3 regions of the Paracoccus sp. PAR01 genome follow, and region 3 is predicted to be linked to each of the others. Evidence: riboswitches for the same ligand, from Rfam matches in the RefSeq annotation. Region 3 holds a riboswitch; each other region holds the start of a gene.
What was found. Region 3 has a riboswitch for cobalamin ahead of IB235_RS23535 (ABC transporter substrate-binding protein). Riboswitches for the same ligand answer to the same signal wherever they lie in the genome.
Positions count from the first base shown of each region.

Region 1: another riboswitch for cobalamin. It lies ahead of IB235_RS21400 (DUF1636 domain-containing protein); the one in region 3 lies ahead of IB235_RS23535 (ABC transporter substrate-binding protein).
Region 2: another riboswitch for cobalamin. It lies ahead of IB235_RS21340 (energy-coupling factor ABC transporter permease); the one in region 3 lies ahead of IB235_RS23535 (ABC transporter substrate-binding protein).

Region 1 is NZ_JACVAW010000023.1:15,530-21,474, forward strand. Features, by position in the region: gene cobN (cobaltochelatase subunit CobN) at 1-570, opposite strand, end outside; gene cobW (cobalamin biosynthesis protein CobW) at 586-1,638, opposite strand; gene IB235_RS21400 (DUF1636 domain-containing protein) at 1,639-2,001, opposite strand; cobalamin riboswitch at 2,094-2,302, opposite strand; gene cobO (cob(I)yrinic acid a,c-diamide adenosyltransferase) at 2,340-2,948, shown strand; gene IB235_RS21410 (cobyric acid synthase) at 2,977-4,428, shown strand; gene cobD (threonine-phosphate decarboxylase CobD) at 4,408-5,400, opposite strand; gene cbiB (adenosylcobinamide-phosphate synthase CbiB) at 5,391-5,945, opposite strand, start outside.
Region 2 is NZ_JACVAW010000023.1:3,006-8,950, reverse strand. Features, by position in the region: gene IB235_RS21365 (cobalt-precorrin-6A reductase) at 1-83, opposite strand, end outside; gene cbiE (precorrin-6y C5,15-methyltransferase (decarboxylating) subunit CbiE) at 82-1,278, shown strand; gene IB235_RS21355 (cobalamin biosynthesis protein) at 1,275-1,643, shown strand; gene cobM (precorrin-4 C(11)-methyltransferase) at 1,640-2,434, shown strand; gene IB235_RS21345 (cobyrinate a,c-diamide synthase) at 2,427-3,749, shown strand; cobalamin riboswitch at 3,761-3,946, shown strand; gene IB235_RS21340 (energy-coupling factor ABC transporter permease) at 4,004-4,678, shown strand; gene cobF (precorrin-6A synthase (deacetylating)) at 4,739-5,494, shown strand; gene IB235_RS21330 (hypothetical protein) at 5,553-5,906, shown strand.
Region 3 is NZ_JACVAW010000038.1:2,421-8,365, reverse strand. Features, by position in the region: gene IB235_RS23570 (PepSY domain-containing protein) at 1-225, opposite strand, end outside; gene IB235_RS23565 (copper chaperone PCu(A)C) at 285-788, opposite strand; gene IB235_RS23560 (hypothetical protein) at 843-1,094, opposite strand; gene IB235_RS23555 (hypothetical protein) at 1,084-1,278, opposite strand; gene IB235_RS23550 (pseudoazurin) at 1,339-1,695, opposite strand; partial or broken gene IB235_RS23545 (ABC transporter ATP-binding protein) at 1,762-2,535, opposite strand; gene IB235_RS23540 (iron ABC transporter permease) at 2,532-3,578, opposite strand; gene IB235_RS23535 (ABC transporter substrate-binding protein) at 3,575-4,585, opposite strand; cobalamin riboswitch at 4,736-4,936, opposite strand; partial or broken gene IB235_RS25425 (IS5/IS1182 family transposase) at 5,037-5,240, opposite strand; gene IB235_RS23530 (AraC family transcriptional regulator) at 5,422-5,945, shown strand, end outside.

The DNA of each region.
Region 1 (5,945 bases), on a different contig from region 3:
CGCGTCAGACATGACACCCGCCTCCGGCGTCCAGAAGCCTTGCTCCGGTAGCGGCGGGGCGGCATCGGTGTCTGCGACAGGCAGCCCCGCAGCCTTGGCCAGAACGCCCAAAGCGGTCAGTGCCGCGTCAGCGCCGCCGGAATCGCAAAGCGCAGCCAGCCGTGCCAGCACCGGGGCCGGAAGGGTGGATGCCGCATCCAGCCGCGGATCGGGGCGACCATCGGCGGGCAGGACCGCCAGCGCGATGCCATTGCGGCGGGCCAGCGCCTCGATCTGTTGCAAGCCATAGGGCCAATAGGCGGTGCCGCCGATCAGCCGGACCAGGATCGCCTTGGCACCGGAAAGCGTCGCCTCGACATAGGTATCGACCGAAACCGGATGGGTCAGCGCGGCGATATTCGCCAGCCGCAGCCCCGGCAGCTGACCTGCTGCGCCATGCCATGCCGCCGCGAAAGCGCCAAGGTCGCTGTCCGAGAAGGACAGCACGACCATATCCGCAGGGCTTTGACCAAGGTCACGGGGGACCTCGGTTTCCTCAAGCCCGTGGCTTTCGCGGAAGACGACATGCATGCGGGGCGGTCCCTGTCACGCGTCCAGCGGTTGCGGCAGCAGCAGGGCGCGGATCGCCTGCGCATCGATGTCGTGATGCTCTCCGATGACGACCAACCGGCCTTGGCGCGCCTCATCCGGCCGCCATGCCCGGTCGAACTGATGGCGCACCCGAGCACCCACCGCCTGAACCAGCAACCGCATCGGCTTGCCGGTGACGGCGACATGACCCTTGACCCGCAGGATGTTCTGCTCGCGCGCCAGCGCCTCGATCCGTTCGACCAGCGGCGCGGGGTCCGACAGTTCGGGGATATCAATGACCACGCTGGCAAAGTCGTCATGTTCGTGATCATCGGCCCCGTCGTGATGCGAGGGGCGCGCGGCCAGATCGTCCTCGGCCGCAGCACCTAGGCCAAGGATCACGCGCGGATCGACCGCGCCTTCGGCAACCTCAATGATCGGTAGGGCGCGGGACACCTCGGCAAGGATCACTTCACGCGCGCGGGCCACGCCATCGGGGCCGGCAAGGTCGGGCTTGGTCAGCAGCACGATATCCGCGCAGGACACCTGATCGCCGAACACCTCGGACAGCGGCGTTTCATGGTCGATGCTGTCATCGGCCAGACGCTGACGGTCGACCGCCGCGATATCGGGCGCGAAACGCCCCGCGGCCACCGCCTCGGCATCGGCCAGCGCGATCACGCCGTCCACGGTGATACGCGAGCGGATGGCGGGCCAGTCAAAGGCGCGCAGCAGGGGCTTGGGCAAGGCCAGCCCCGAGGTCTCGATCAGGATGTGATCGGGGCGGGGATCAAGCGCCATCAGCGTCTCGATGGTCGGGATGAAATCATCGGCCACGGTGCAGCAGATGCAACCATTGGCCAGCTCCACGATGTTTTCCGCCGGGCATTCCGGGATGGCGCAGCCTTTCAGGATGTCGCCATCGACACCGAATTCGCCGAATTCGTTGACCACCACGGCCAGCCGTTTGCCGCCGGGATTGCGCATCAGATGCGAGATCAGCGTGGTCTTGCCCGATCCCAGAAAGCCGGTGATGACGGTGACGGGAAGTTTCTCAAGATTGGCCATTCATTCGGTCTCCATGGGGGGAATGCGGGCGATGCAGTTCTTGCGGAAATGCAGAGGGCGGTCGCGCCATGGCACCAGCCCGTCGGGGGCCTGCACATATCTGGCCGCGCCGTCGCGGATCGCCTCCAGATGGGCCGAGGCGTCGATATTGCCGTAGACATAGGTCCAGCGCCCCGCGCCGCGCAGCGCGATGGTGCAGCCGCGCGAGCAGTTGGACAGGCATTGCACGCCGGTGACGGTGATCGTCCCGGCAAGCGCCTCGGACAGGCTGGACAGCACGGCCTCGCCGGTTACCGCCGGGTCAGCCGCGTTCTTGCAGCAGGTGCAGACCAGCAACTCGGCTGGCTTTGGTCGTATCGTCATCATCCTCACCCACCGAAGGACGGACGAGGGGAAAATGGTGACGAAACCGCCCGGAAAGGCTGCCTATCTCCACACCAGAACACCCCCGTCCGGTTACATGCATCATGGCTGGCAGGTCTCCCGGCTTGCGGATCTCGGAGGGTTGCTCCGGCGGTTGCCCTGCCTTCCCGGATGCATGCATCCAGTGGCCATGGGCTCCCTTTCCACTCACGGTCGCGGGGGCGGCTGCGCTCTGGGCCTGACGGCCTTGCGCATTCCCTTTTCACCTGTTTGCACAGGCACCAGCGGGACTGATATGGTCCAGCCCGCCAAGGACTGTCAAGCGCAAGGAACCCGACATGGACGACACCGCCACGCGCCACACCGAAAAGATGAAGCGCATCAAGGCCGCGCGCGACAAGATGATGGCGTCAAAGACCGGGGAAAAGGGCCTGATCATGGTCCATACCGGGCCGGGCAAAGGCAAGTCGTCATCGGGCTTTGGCATGGTCCTGCGCTGCATCGCCCATGGCATGCCCTGCGCTGTCGTGCAGTTCATCAAGGGCGGCCGCGACACCGGCGAACGCGAACTGTTGCGGACGCGTTTTGCGCAGGAATGCCGGTTCTTTGTCTCGGGCGAGGGGTTCACCTGGGAAACCCAGGACCGCGAACGCGACATCGCCGCCGCCCAAAACGGCTGGCGCATCGCGCGCGAGCAGATCCTTGACCCCGAAATCCGCTTCGTCCTGCTGGACGAGATCAACATCGCCCTGCGCTATGACTATCTGGACGTGGCCGAGGTGGTGGATTTCCTTCTGCACGAAAAGCCACCCATGACCCATGTCTGCCTGACCGGGCGCAATGCCAAGGCCGAGCTGATCGAGGCCGCCGATCTGGTGACCGAGATGTCGCTGATCAAGCACCCGTTCCGCGCGGGCATCAAGGCACAGCCGGGGGTCGAGTTCTGATGCAAGCCAACCCGACCGGGCGGCACTGATGGGCCGCGCATTGATGATACAGGGCACCGGCAGCAATGTCGGCAAGTCCCTGCTGGTGGCCGGGCTGTGTCGGGCCGCTCGGTTACGTGGTCTGTCCGTCGCCCCGTTCAAGCCGCAGAACATGTCGAACAACGCCGCCGTGACCCGCGACGGCGGCGAGATCGGCCGGGCGCAAGCCGTGCAGGCGTTGGCCTGCGGCCTGCCCCCGCATTCCGATATGAACCCGATCCTGCTCAAGCCCGAGTCTGAAACCGGGGCTCAGGTCGTGGTTCATGGCCAGCGTCTGACCTCGGTCCGGGCGCGGGATTATGCCGAGGTAAAGCCCCGGCTGCTGGGCTATGTGCTGGAAAGCTATCAGCGCCTGCGCGCCGCCCATGATCTGGTGCTGGTCGAGGGCGCGGGCAGCCCGGCCGAGGTCAATCTGCGCCGCAATGACATTGCCAATATGGGCTTCGCGCGGGCGGCGGATGTGCCGGTGGTGCTGGCGGGCGACATCGACCGTGGCGGCGTCATCGCGCAGATCGTCGGCACACAGGCGGTGATCGACCCGGCGGATGCGGCGCAGATCTCGGGCTTTCTGATCAACCGCTTTCGCGGCGACCCGCGGCTGTTCGATGACGGCTACCGCCTGATCGAGGCGGCGACCGGCTGGCGTGGTTTCGGCGTCTGCCCGTGGTTCCCGGATGCGTGGAAGCTGCCCGCCGAGGATGCGCTGGACATTCGCAGCCCTGCGGCGAACACTAGGGCCGGGCTGCACATCGTCTGCCTGCGCCTGTCGCGCATCGCGAATTTCGACGATCTCGACCCGCTGTCGCAGGAATCAGGTGTGCGTCTGACCATGCTGGAGCCCGGTCAGGCGATTCCGGGGGATGCGGGACTGGTCATCATCCCCGGCACGAAATCGACGCGCGGCGATCTGGCCTTCTTGCGGGCGCAGGGCTGGGACATCGACATCCTTGCCCATCACCGCCGCAGCGGCCGGGTGCTGGGAATTTGCGGCGGCTACCAGATGCTAGGGCGCTTTGTCGCCGATCCTGACGGGATCGAGGGGGCCGCGGGGACCGATCCGGGGCTGGGCCTGCTGGACGTGACCACCGTCATGACCCCCGACAAGCGCCTGACCGAGGTTGAGGCCACTCATCTGGCCACCGGACAGACCTGCAGGGGCTATGAAATCCATCTCGGGCGCAGCGATGGCCCCGATTGCGCCCGGCCCTTCGCCATGATCGGGGACAAGCCCGAAGGGGCCATCAGCGCGGATGGACGGGTCGCGGGCAGCTATCTGCACGGCTTGTTCCGCGACGATGGTTTCCGCGCCGCCTATCTGCAGGGCTTCGGCACGTCGTCCGGGTTGGGTTATGATGCGACGGTCGAGGCCACGCTGGACGCGCTGGCCAACCATCTTGAACAACATCTGGATGTCGAAGGGCTATTCGCCCTTGCCCGCTAGCGCCGTTTCCAGACGCTGCCACCCGGCCTCATCCCCCGGCAGGCCCAACCGGACCCAACCCGGCGCATAGGGGAATATCCGCGTCCAGATCCGGCGGCGGGCCAGCCGCTTCTGGGCGGCCCGCGCATCGCCGACCTCATAGGTGCGAAACAGCGGCGTGCCACCCACAAGCTGCCAGCCGGCGTTGGCCGCCGCCCGATCAAGGCGCAGGGCGTCAAGGTCCAGCCGCTGCCTTGTGCACGCCTGCCAGTCGCGATCGCCAAGCGCCGCTTTCCCGATGGCGATGGCGGGACCGCTGACCGCCCAAGGACCGGCCAACGCCGCTATTTTTGCCGCCAGCCAGGCCTCGGCCAGCGCAAAGCCCAGCCGCAGACCGGCAAGGCCGTAAAACTTGCCAAATGAGCGCAGCACCAGCAGGTTCGGTGTCCCCTCTCCCAACAGCGGGGCCAACGAAAGCTGCGTCTCGGGATCGGCGAAGCTTTCGTCGACGACCAGCAGCCCGACGCGCGCAGCCAGTCGCAGCAATTGCGCCGGATCGTGGCGCTGCCCGTCGGGATTGTTCGGATTGACCAGCACGGCCAGATCGGCCCCGGCCAGTTCCTGAAGCGTGGCGACCTCGGTCACCTCCCAGCCCTGCGCATGAAGCGCCGCGCCATGTTCGTTATAGGTGGGTGCCAGAACGCGGGCTTTGCCCGGCGCGCGCAGCCGCGGCACGATCTGGATCGCCGCCTGCGCCCCGGCCAGCGCCACGACCGCAGCGCTGGTGGCATAAGCCGCACGGGCTGCGGCCAGCAGCGCGGCCATGTCCTCGGCCACCGGCAGGGCGGTCCAGGCCGAGGCGGGGAGGGCCGGAACCGGATAGGGAACCGGATTGATGCCGGTCGACAGGTCCAGCCAGTCGCCCGCGCCGTATACCCGCTTGGCCCGGTCAAGATCGCCGCCATGATCGCGCTTAGCCAAGGTCACAGACACGCCAGAAGCCCCAGAAATCCGGCGCCAAGAAACAGGGACCGGCGGTAAAGCGCAAGCCCTCGGGTCAGGTCCGCCGGTCCCGGATCGGGCGCGTCTGCGTTCAGCCAAGGCTCGTCCGCAATGCGATCGCCGTAGCTGCGCGGACCCGACAGGCGGATGCCAAGCGCCCCGGCCATCGCCGCCTCGGGCCAGCCTGCATTGGGTGAGCGATGGTGGCGCGCATCGCGCCGCATCACTTGCAGCGCCGCCTTAGGCCTTGCCGATGCCAGCGCGAACAGCAGCCCGGTCAGCCGCGCCGGTATCAGGTTCACCAGATCGTCCAGACGCGCCGCCACCTTGCCGAAGTTCTCATGCCGGGGCGTACGGTGCCCGATCATGGAATCCATGGTGTTCACCGCCTTATAGGCCGCGATCCCCGGCAGTCCCGCGACCATGCCCCAGAACAGGGGCGCGATCACCCCGTCGGAGCTGTTCTCGGCCAGACTTTCAAGCGCTGCGCGCGAGACGCCCGCAGCGTCCAGCCGTGCCGGATCGCGCCCGACGAT
Region 2 (5,945 bases), on a different contig from region 3:
CCGATCATGCCCGCATCGGCCATGCGCCGCGCCAGTTCGCGCGCCTCGGTCGTCCCGCCCAGGATCAGGACATTGAAACGCATGGCTAGAACTCCGTGGCTGACCATTCTTGGCGTCGGCGAAAATGGACCGGAAGGCCTGTCCCCTGCAAGCCATGCGGCGCTGGCTTCGGCCGAGATCGTCATGGGCCCGCCCCGGCATCTGGGCCTGCTTCCCGATCTGGCGGCCGAAAGGATCGTCTGGCCCGTGCCTTTCGCGGACGGCTTGCCGGTGCTGATGCGGGTCCGGGGACGTCGTGTGGTGGTTCTGGCCTCGGGTGATCCGTTCTGGTTTGGGGCGGGCAGCGTGATTGCGCGCGAACTGGAGCGCGACGAATGGCAGGCGATCCCCGGCCCCTCGACCGTTTCGCTGGCGGCGTCGCGGCTGGGTTGGCCGCTTGAACAGGTGGTCTGCCTTGGCCTGCACGCCGCGCCGCTGACTCGGATGCGCCCGCATCTGGCGGCTGGGACCAAGGCTATCGTGCTGCTGCGCGACGGCGCGGCGGTCCGGGAACTGGGTCACTATCTGGCGGATCTGGGTTTCGGAGACAGTCAGATAGCGGTGCTCGAGGCGCTTGGCGGGCCGCGGGAAAGGGTCACCCGGCTGGCAGCGCATCAGGTCGATAGACAGGATTTCCAGCATCCCGTGGCGGTGGCGCTGGAATGTGCGGGGGCGGGGCAGGCGCTGCCCAGATGCTCGGGGATCGCGGATGAGTTTTTCGAAAGCGACGGCCAGATCACCAAGCGCCCGGTCCGGGCGCTGGCGTTGTCGGCGCTGGCGCCGAAGCCGGGAGAATTGCTGTGGGATATCGGCGGCGGCTCGGGGTCGATCGGGATCGAATGGCTGCTGGCCGATCCCGCGACCTCGGCGATCAGCATCGAGCCGCGCGCCGACCGGGTCGCGCGTATGCTGGGCAATGCGGACCGGCTGGGGGTCGACCGGCTTAGCGTCATTCACGGTGCCGCCCCCGAGGCATTGCAGGCGCTGCCCCTGCCGCAGGCGGTCTTTGTCGGCGGCGGTCTGTCCGCTGCGCTTCTGGAACATCTCGCGCATCTGCCCCGTGGCACGCGGTTGGTTGCCCATGCGGTGACCTTGGAATCCGAGGCGCTGCTGGTCGATTGGCAGGCCCGGTTGGGCGGTGATCTGATGAAGATCGCACTGGCAAGGGCCGTGCCGCTTGGCAGCAAGCGGGCATGGGACGCGGCCTATCCGGTCGTTCAGTGGAGCGTCACCCTGTGATCGTCGCGGGATTTGGATTTCGCGCTTCGGCCTCAATGGCCAGCCTGTCCGATGCGCTGACGCGCGCCTTGGGCGGGGGTACGGTCGACCGGCTGGCGACCGCCGACGACAAATCGACGGCCCGGTGTTTTCAGAACTTCGCCGCCGCATCAGGCATTCCGGCAATCGGGATAACGCCTGACCTGATCGCCGTGCAACTTGCGCCGACCCGCTCGCCCGCCTCACTGCAGGCGCGGGGGACGGGCAGTCTGGCCGAGGCGGCGGCATTGGCCGCTGCCGGTCGAAACGCGCGGCTGATCGGGCCGCGCGTCATTTCGGGCGACCGCCTCGCCACCTGCGCCATAGCCATAGGAGAAGGCCCATGACCGTGCATTTCATCGGAGCCGGTCCCGGCTCTCCCGACCTGTTGACGTTGCGCGGGCGCGATATCATCGCGGCCTCGCCGGTCTGCCTATATGCTGGATCGCTGGTCCCCGAGGCGGTGCTGTCCCATTGCCCGCCCGGTGCGCGGATCGTGAACACCGCGCCGCTGGATCTGGATGCGATCATGGCCGAGATCAGCGCCGCCCATGACAAGGGGCATGATGTGGCGCGGCTGCATTCGGGCGATCTGTCGGTCTGGTCGGCGATGGGCGAACAGATCCGCCGCCTGAACGCGTTGTGCATCCCCTATACGGTGACGCCGGGCGTGCCGTCCTTTGCAGCGGCGGCGGCAGCGCTTGGCGCAGAACTGACCCTGCCGGGGGTGGCGCAATCGGTGGTGTTGACGCGGACCTCGGGGCGGGCCTCGTCCATGCCGCCTTCCGAGACGCTGGCCGCCTTTGGCGCGACCGGGGCGACGCTGGCGCTGCATCTGTCGATCCAGAACCTGTCGCGGGTGACAGCCGAGTTGATCCCACATTACGGCGCGGATTGCCCGGTCGCCGTGGTCTGGCGCGCAAGCTGGCCCGATGAGCGCATTGTTCGTGCGACACTGGCGACGATCGAGGCCGAGATCGGGCAGGGGATCGAGCGGACGGCGCTGATCCTTGTCGGGCACGCGCTGGGGTCCGGCGATTTTCAGGAAAGCCGCCTTTATGCGCCGGATTACGACCGCCGCTATCGCCCGCAATCCGTCGCCAGCCCGTGGGCCGGTTGGAGCGAAGGCGATGACTGATCGCGGCTGGCCACCGGGGCTGATGATCTCGGCCCCGGCTTCGGGGACGGGCAAGACGACGGTGATGCTGGGGCTGCTGCGGGCGCTGACTGATGATGGTCTGGTGGTGCAGCCCTTCAAGTCGGGGCCGGATTACATCGACCCGGCCTTTCACCGCGCTGCCAGTGGCCGCGCCTCGTTCAATCTGGACAATTGGGCGATGGGTGAAGGGTTGTTCGGTGCAATTGCCGCGCGGGCGGCAGGGGCCGATATCTGCGTGGCCGAAGGCTCGATGGGGCTGTTCGACGGCGTGGCCAGCCGAGGGCTTGGCGGTTTCGGCTCCAGCGCGGAGACTGCGCGGGCGATGGGCTGGCCGGTGGTGCTGGTGATTGACGTGAGCGGGCAGGCACAATCGGCGGCGGCGACGGCATTGGGTTTTGCCCGTTATGCCGCCGACCTGACCATTGCCGGGGTAATCCTGAACCGGGTGGCCAGCCCCCGGCATGAAAGGCTGGTCCGGCTGGGAATGGAGCAGGCGGGCCTGCCGGTGCTTGGCGCGCTGCCCCGGCGCGGCGACCTGACCCTGCCCGAGCGTCATCTGGGCCTGATCCAAGCGGTCGAGCATCCCGATCTGGAAACCGCCATCGCCGGATACGCGGCCTTCCTGCGCCAGCATGTCGACCTAAGCGCGATCATTGCCGCCGCGCGGGGCAGCCAACCGCCGCAAGCTGGCCGGGGACCACGCCCCCCGGCACAGCGCATCGCCCTTGCCCGTGATGCGGCCTTTTCCTTCACCTATCCGCATCTGCTGGAAGGCTGGCATGAGGCCGGGGCCGAGATCCTGCCGTTTTCCCCCTTGGCGGATGAAGCCCCGGATGCCGGGGCCGATCTGGTCTGGCTTCCGGGCGGCTATCCGGAACTGCATGCCGGGCGGCTGGCTGCGGCCACGCGTTTCCTTGACGGGCTGCGGCAACATGCCCTGACAAGGCCGGTGCATGGCGAATGCGGGGGCTACATGGTGCTGGGACAGGCTTTGGTGGACAGCCAAGGGGTGACGCATCCCATGGCGGGGCTGCTGGGTCTGGTCACTTCCTATCAGCAGCGCAGGCTGCATCTGGGCTATCGCCGCGCGGTCCTTTCCACGGCCATGCCCGGCCATCTGGCGGGCGCGGTTCTGCGCGGGCACGAATTCCATTACTCGACCATCCTTGAACAGCCTGACAGCGCCCTTGCGGCGGTCTTTGATGCCGACGGATCGCCCGTGGCCGAGACCGGATCGCGACGCGGCAACGTCACCGGCACATTCTTTCATCTTATCGCAACGGAAGGAGGCTGACCGGCAACACATGACCACCGATCATCTTCGGTGCCGCCCTCGGGCGGCTGAAAAGGGAACCGGGTGCAAGACCCGGACTGCCCCCGCAACTGTAAGCGGAGAGCGGAGCGGAACAACCACTGGCCCCAACGCCGGGAAGGACCGACCCCCGCCTTGACCCGCAAGTCAGGAGACCTGCCGACGATGAAAAATCCTTGCCGCGCGATGCGGCGCAATCGCCGCCGGAGGGGCGGCACAGATACAGGATGACTGACATGCATATCGAACCCGGAATCGTAGACGGGGCCAAGATGGTCCTGGCCTATGGCACGGCCGCCGCTGCCGCCGCCTATACCGTCAAACTGGCGCTGGATGATCTGAAGCATCACCACGCCGGCTCCTTCGCGCTGCGCAGCGTGATCGGGGCCGCCACCACCTTTGTCTTTTTCGAGATCCTGCCGCATTTCCCCGTCGGCATCTCCGAGGTGCACTTTATCCTTGGCACGACGCTGTTCCTGATCTTTGGAGCGGCGCCTGCGGCACTGGGTCTGGCCTTGGGCCTGCTGGTGCAGGGGATGTTCTTTGCCCCGACCGATCTGCCGATGTATTTCGTGAACGTGACGACGCTGCTGATGCCGCTTTTCGTGATCGATACTCTGGCGCGTCGGGTCATTCCCGCCGACACCGCCTATGTCGATCTGAAATATGCCGATGTGCTCAAGCTGTCGCTGGCCTATCAGGGCGGCGTGGTGGTCTGGGTGGCCTTCTGGGCGATCTACGGCCACGGGTTCGGGGCCGAGAACATGGCCTCGATCGTCAGTTTCGGTGCCGCCTACATGCTGGTGGTGCTGATTGAACCCGTCGCCGATCTTGTCGCGCTGGCGCTCGCCAAGGCGCTGCGCCCCTCGGGCCAGACGGCGCTGGTGACACGCAGGCTTTACGCGGCCTGAACGCGGCTTCAACCAGGGGGCGGGCCGTGTCGGGTCCGCCCCATTCCCAAGGAGTGACGGATGCAGGAACTGTGGCTTGTCGGTATTGGCACGGGCAATCCCAGCCATGTAACGCTGGAGGGGGTTCAGGCCCTGCGCGAGGCCGATCTGATCCTGATCCCCCGCAAAGGCGCGGGCAAGGAGGATCTGGCGCATCTGCGTCACCAGATCCTGCGGGATTGCGGCGCGGCGGGCAAGGTCGTCGAATTCGACATGCCGCAGCGGGATGCGGCACTGCCCTATGGTCAGCGGGTTGAGCGGTGGCACGACCAGATTGCGACGATCTGGGCGCAAACGGTCAAGGATGCAGGGCGCAGCGGGCCGGTCGCGCTGCTGGTCTGGGGCGATCCGGGGCTATATGACAGCACGCTGCGGATTGCCGGACGCCTGGACCCAAAACCGCGGCTGCGGGTCGTTCCGGGCATTACCGCCCTTCAGGCGCTGACGGCTGCGCATGCCATTCCCTTCAATACTGTCAATGGTGCGGTGACGGTGACGACGGGCCGCCAATTGCGCGATCACGGCTGGCCCAAGGGGGCCGAGACCATCGTTGTCATGCTGGACGGCGAATGCAGTTTCCAAATGCTTGATCCCGAGGGGCTGACCATCTGGTGGGGCACCTTCCTTGGCATGTCCGAGCAGATCCTTGAGGCTGGCGCGCTGCACGAGGCAGGCCCTCGCATCATCGCACGCCGCGCCGAGGCGCGTGAGCGTCATGGCTGGATCATGGACACCTATCTGCTGCGGCGATCTGTCGGACAGTCGGGTGCGTACTGACGATAGCGCGGTGTCTTCGCCTTGTGGCCGGACCGAAGCCCTTCTCAGGCCATGTTTCGTGTCGCGCATTTATCGTATTTGGTGGGTGCGACACGACAAGGCTGACTTCCTGAAGGAGTGGCCCGAACGCAGCGCGATGGCTTCTTTCTGCTCGGCGCGGGGCTGGGCGTGGCCGGGGCAGAAAGAGGGTCTTGTTGGCCGCTTCGTAATCAATGTTGTTGTGCAGATAGGTCGAACCGCAGATCAACACGCGATCAACCGGCTTCGGCAGGGGTCTGCCGAAACTGACGCGAACGATGTCGCCGAAGGAGACCGCACGCAATATTGCCGCTCATACCAGCATGTCGCCATCGTTCGGCTTCCACTTCGGCGTCCGCATGTCCGGGTAGGTCGTTATTCGATGAATGATTGAAATGAACAAGCGCTGTCTTTATAGTCTCAGCCCTATTTT
Region 3 (5,945 bases):
CGCGGTCGGTGGCAGCCTTTTGCTTTCCTGCACCGCGATGCGTTTCAGGTCGGCGTGGTACCAATTGTCGATCTCGTCGCGAAAGACATACATCGCGCCGGTGATCGACAGGGTGATCAGGAAAGGCAGGACCAGCAGTCCGGCATAGAAATGCCAGCGCCAGACCGCCCGGTAAAGATCGCTCAAGCCCATGGTTGGGCGAGCGGTGTTGGTGGATTGAGACATCTGTCCTCGCATATGCGCAAGACCCGCCAAGGCGGGTTGTTAAGGGCTGGGACGGGCCGTCAGTGGCCCGAATGCCCCGTATCGTGACCCTGATCGGGAGCGGCCGGCCGCATCGCGCGAACTTCGAACGTCAGCGCGACTTCGCCCGCCTGCTCGAAGACCAGCGTGGCCTTGACCGTTTGCCCCTCGGCAAAGGGGGCGGGCACATTCATGAACATCAGGTGATAACCGCCGGGTTTCAGCACGATGGAACCGCCTGCCGGGATGGGCAGACCATCCGGCAAGGCGCGCATCTTCATCACAGCGCCATTCATGGTCATCTCGTGGATCTGCACCTCGCCGGCCTGCGGCGAGCGCACGGCGATCAGGCGATCGGCCGCGGTCCCGTCGTTGCGGATGGTCAGATAGCCGCCCGCGACCGGGGCCCGTGGTGGCATGGCCCGGATATAGGGCTCGGTCAGGGTCAGGCCCTGATGCATATCCGGGTTAGCCGAAGCCGTGGCGGCTATGAGGCCAAGGAAAAGCGCGCCCAGCATCGGGGCGGCAAAAATTCTGGATGTCATGTGTCTTACCTGTCAGTGAATGGCATTCCTCGCCCAGGCCGGGCGGTGCGGCATTCACGCGGCTGGAGGTCCCCGTGCCGAAGGGCCAAGCACCTCGGCCCGCAGAACTCGCAGGTCGCGCGCCGGCATCAGATCGGCGGCCCGATCCAGGTTCAGCGCAACGATTGGCAGAAGCGGCGCGGCCTCAAGCATGGGTTGGGCATGCACTGACCAGTCGCAGGGCGGTTTCGGAGTTTTGGGGACCGGCACATTCTGCTGGGCGCGATATTCATCGGCCTTGACGACATTGCCGTCGTCATCCAGCACCATCTCGACCGGCAGGCGATGCGGCGCAAAGTACGACCATGAAGCTTTCAGGCGTCGCGCCCTGCGCCACCATCGTGCCCTGCGCCATCAGCGACAGCAGTGCGAAAGGCAGCACCATGACCAACACCATCGCCCGGCGAAAGGCCGATAGGGTGAAGGCTAAGGGTCGGGCCAATCTGCGCATAAATCTTCTTTACTTCGTCCCAGCCGGGTCGCGCCAGAGTTTTGAGTTGGCCGACGTTGATCATTCTTTCGGCTGGTCGCGCCCGGCAAGTATCTGCTCGAAACGCTCGGTGGCCCGCTTGGGCAAAACCTCGGGCAGGGACACATCGGCCTTCTCGCCGACCTCGATCAGCATGACCATGCCCATCGCGTAATGCGGCGAGCATTTGATGCCATAAGCGCCGATTTCCGTTAGGGTCACCTCGAAACGCGCGTTGCTCTTCGACTTGAAAGGCGCGGTCCCCTCGGGGATCACGCCCTCGATTGCTGCAGCATTATGGCCGGGCTGGGTCGGCAGGAAACGCACCGTGTCGCCGGGGGCTATGTTCAGATAGGCTGGCTTATAGACCATCGGGCCATTCGCTCTGCGGTTCAGCATCTGGACCTCACAGACCTCGACCAAAGCTGGGGTGGGGGAGTAGCATCAAAGGCAGAAGCAGGGATTTCATCGGGAGTTCTCGATATCGTGGAAACGCAGGACCTTTGTATTGTCCTGCGGATCGGTCAGGACGGTGGCGCCCACGCGGAAGATCGCGCGCAGCAGGTCCGGGGTCAGGATCTCGGCCGGTTTGCCACAGGCGACCATACGGCCCTGCGACATGACGCCCAGCCGGTCGCAGCCCATCGCCTGATTGAGGTCATGCAGCGCGATCACCACAGTCAACGGCAGTTCCTCGACCAGCCGCAGCAGAGCAAGCTGGTGGTGGATGTCCAGATGGTTGGTCGGTTCGTCGAGCAGCAAGATGCGGGGCCGTTGAGCCAACGCGCGGGCGATTTGAAGCCGTTGCCTCTCACCTCCCGATAGCGTGGACCACGGGCGTGAACTCATGTCTTTCATGCCGACGGCTTACAGTGCTTCATCGACAATGGCGGTGTCCTTCGCGCCCAATGGGACCAAAGCCGAAAGCCATGGTGTGCGGCCAAGCTCGACGACCTGACGGGCGCTTAGGGAGTCAGTTGTTTCGGCCTGCTGCTCAACCATGGCGAGACGGCAGGCGATCTCGCGGCGAGGTATGCGGCGCAAGTTGTGGCCGTCCAGGCTGACCTCACCCCCGGCGCGACGCTCAAGCCCGGAAAGAAGCCGTAGCAGCGTCGATTTGCCCGAGCCATTCGGCCCGATCAGGCCGAAGGTCTCACCCGGCGCGATATCGAGATCGACGCCGTCGATGATCGTGCGATCCTGCGCCTGCAGAACCAGTTTGGTCGCGGTAATCCTCATGCGCGGGTCCGGTTCCGGATCAGGATCAGCGCGAAGGCGGGTGCGCCGACCAACGCGGTGACGACGCCGATGGGCACGACCTGACCGGGGATCAACACGCGCGAGACCACGTCTGCCGCGATCATGAAGACCGCACCCGCAAGTGCCGAGGCCGGAACCAACGCGCCATGCCGCGCGCCAACGAGGAAACGCATGGCATGCGGCACGACCAACCCGATAAAGCCGACAGCTCCGACAAGGCTGACCATCACCGCCGTCATCAGCGTCACTGCGCCCAGCAGCACGACCATCACCCGGCGCACCGCAATGCCCAGCGAGGCCGCGGCACTTGCGCCGAAGCTGAACGCATCAAGCGCGCGGATATGGATGATACAGGCCAACAACCCCACGACCGCGACGGGAAGTGCAAGTCCGACATCCGGCCAGCGCACGCCGGACAGGTTTCCGAGAAGCCAGAACATGATCCCACGGGCCTGTTCCGCATTGGCGGATTTGGCGATGAAAAAGCTGGTCAATGCGTTGAAAAGCTGCGATCCCGCGATCCCGGCAAGAACAAGCTGACCAGAGCCTCCACCCGCCGCGCGCGCGAGTGCCGCGACGATGCCGAAGGCCAGCGCCGCTCCGGCGAATGCGCCTGCCGAGATGCCGATGGCCCCTGCGCCGATCCCCATGATCGTGACCGCGACCGCCCCAGTCGAAGCCCCGGCCGAAACGCCCAGCAGATAAGGATCGGCCAAAGCGTTCCGGACCAGTGTCTGCAGCACTAACCCCGACAGCGCGAGTCCCGCACCGCAGGCCGCTGCGACCAAAGTGCGTGGCAGGCGATAGTTCCAAATGATTCCGGCATCGATCGGATCGACCGTCGATGCCGCGCCCCAGAGCTTGTGCGCCAGAACGTCTCCGACCTGCGAGACCGGCAGCGGCGTCTCGCCCAGGATCACCCCGGCCATCACCGCAAGGGCCAGCACCACCAGACCCAGCGCAAGGCGCACGATGAGCCTTGAGTGCCAGGCGACAGCGCCGATGATGACCGCTTCGCTCATTTCTGGCCGAGTTTCGGCAGCGCCTCAGCCAAAGTCTCAAGCGCGTCGATATTGCGGATCGAAGGGTCCATCGCATGTGCGTCCAGCATGATGATGTGGTCATTCTTCACCGCGTCCATCTGGCTGGTCACCGGATCGGATTTAAGGAAGGCAATCTTCTTCTCGTAATCATCGGCTTCGAAGCGACGCCGCTCCATCCGGGCCAGGACGATGATCGACGGATTGGCGCGGGCAATGCTTTCCCAGCTGACGACGGGCCATTCCTCGTCGCTTTCGACGATGTTCTTCAGACCCAAGGCCTGCATCATGTAACCGGGCGGACCTTTGCGACCGGCGACATAGGGGTCAATGTCCATTTCCGCCGAAGAGAACCAGAACACCGCCGAGGCATCCTTCAGGTCGAGCCCCTCGGCTTTTTCGATGGCGGCAGCCTCGCGCGTTTTCAGATCGGCGACCAGCGCCTCACCCCTGTCTGCAACATCGAAGATCCGGCCCAGTTCCGAGATGCCCTGATAGATGCTGTCCATTGCATACATGCCGATGCGCGTGCCGTCCGAGCCCTTGCTGTTGTCCTTGCCGGTGCAGTCCGAGGGCAGGACATAGGTCGGGATGCTCAGGTCCGAAAATTGTTCGCGCGTGGCGACAACGCCCTGCGGGCCGATATGCCATTCATATTGCGCGGTCACGAGGCCCGGGCGTTTGGCGAGGATGCTTTCGAAGCTGGGGTCATTGTCGGCCAGGCGCTCGATGCTGGCATTGGCATTCTTGAACTGCGGCAGGACCTCGGTGAACCAGACCGAGCTCGCCGCGACCTTGTCGGCCAGACCCAGCGAATAGAGGATCTCGGTCGTGGCCTGACCTACGGTCACGACATTTTCCGGGGCCTTGTCAAAGGACAGGTTGACGCCACAATTCGACAACTTCAGCGGCCATGCGGTCTCGGCGCTGGCGGGCAGAACGCTGGCTCCAGCCAGCACAAGGCCGGTCAGGGCGGTTTTCATGAACATCTCGAGGCTCCGGTCAGGATGCGAGCGGAGGGCTTGGGAAATGACCATGACGCAGCCGCATCCCATGAAGGAACGCAGCGATAGATAAGGGGCCCGACGGATCGGCAGGCTTGGGACATCAGGCACCTCCCCGGACACCCCGCCCGGATCGAATGGGTTTCATTTGTCGGCAGGTCTCCTGACTGGCGGGTCATCGCGGGATGCGGCCTTCCCATGGCCCGAGGGCCACAGTGGCGTCATCGCATCCTGCTCACCGCCTACAGTTGCGGGGGCAGTTCCGGTTCGGGGCAGGTGCTGCCCCGACGGATTCCCTTTCAATTCCTCTCGGAAACCGACCTGAGCGTGTTAACTGCTTGGCGAGACGCAAACAAGTGACGCAATCGCGCCTGTTGAGGGGGGAGGGCTTCTCCCGCGCGCCAGAACGATGATCGAATGGAATGAATCTGATTCTCATTTGCCGCTTGGATCGGATCGAGCAGAGGAATTGCAGCTCGGCCGGATCAGCCGCACGGGCGCGATCTAGGGGCGGCTCTCGGCGACGTATCGGCCGTCGAACTCGGCATCGAACGGGCGTCGGTCACGACGGCACGTATTTTGCGCAGGGGTGCCGGGTCGGGATGCGCTCCTCGAGATCGACATAACTCTGTTGGCACATCCGATCCGCGCATGATCATCCCATAACGCTGCCGAGGATGAATCCTGTTCCGCGCCGGGCGGGCCGTGCAGATCGAGCAGCCAGACCGATACGTGCCCAAAAGAGGTCTACGCGACGAAGCCGTCACTTTTCTTAGTTGTTGCCCTTCACCGATCGGGCGAACTGGCGGTATATCCCAGCAATGCTACGCAACCGCTATCATCATTTGGGCTGGCACCATGGCATTGAGCTGTTCGAAGCTGCTTTGAGCAATCAGACCTTCGCCCGCCACGCGCACGAAGGTTTCGCCGTCGGCGCGATTGTCCAAGGTGCCGGTGGCTATCTCTGTCGAGGAGAAAGCATGGTGCTTCCCACCGGTTCGCTTTCTCTGATGAACCCCGAGGAGGCGCATACCGGGCACGCTGCAGCGGGTCGAGTACGCTACAACATGCTTTATGTATCTGAGGTAGCGGTGCGAGAAGTGCTGGGCCTGCGCGACTTGCGCGGTTTTGCTGAAATTGCCCCCCGCGATCGTGGACGCAAGCTGACGCAGGCACTTTCCCGGCTGGCCAGTTGCCTTAACGTTGCGCGGACGACTGACCAGAGGCTGGTGACCGAGGAGGCCGTGCACGAAGTGTTGGCGCAGGCTTTCACCCATTACGGGCGCGCCGAGTTGCGCCAACCAGGTCAGGAACCCGCCGCCATCCGTGCGCTGCTGGACCGCAT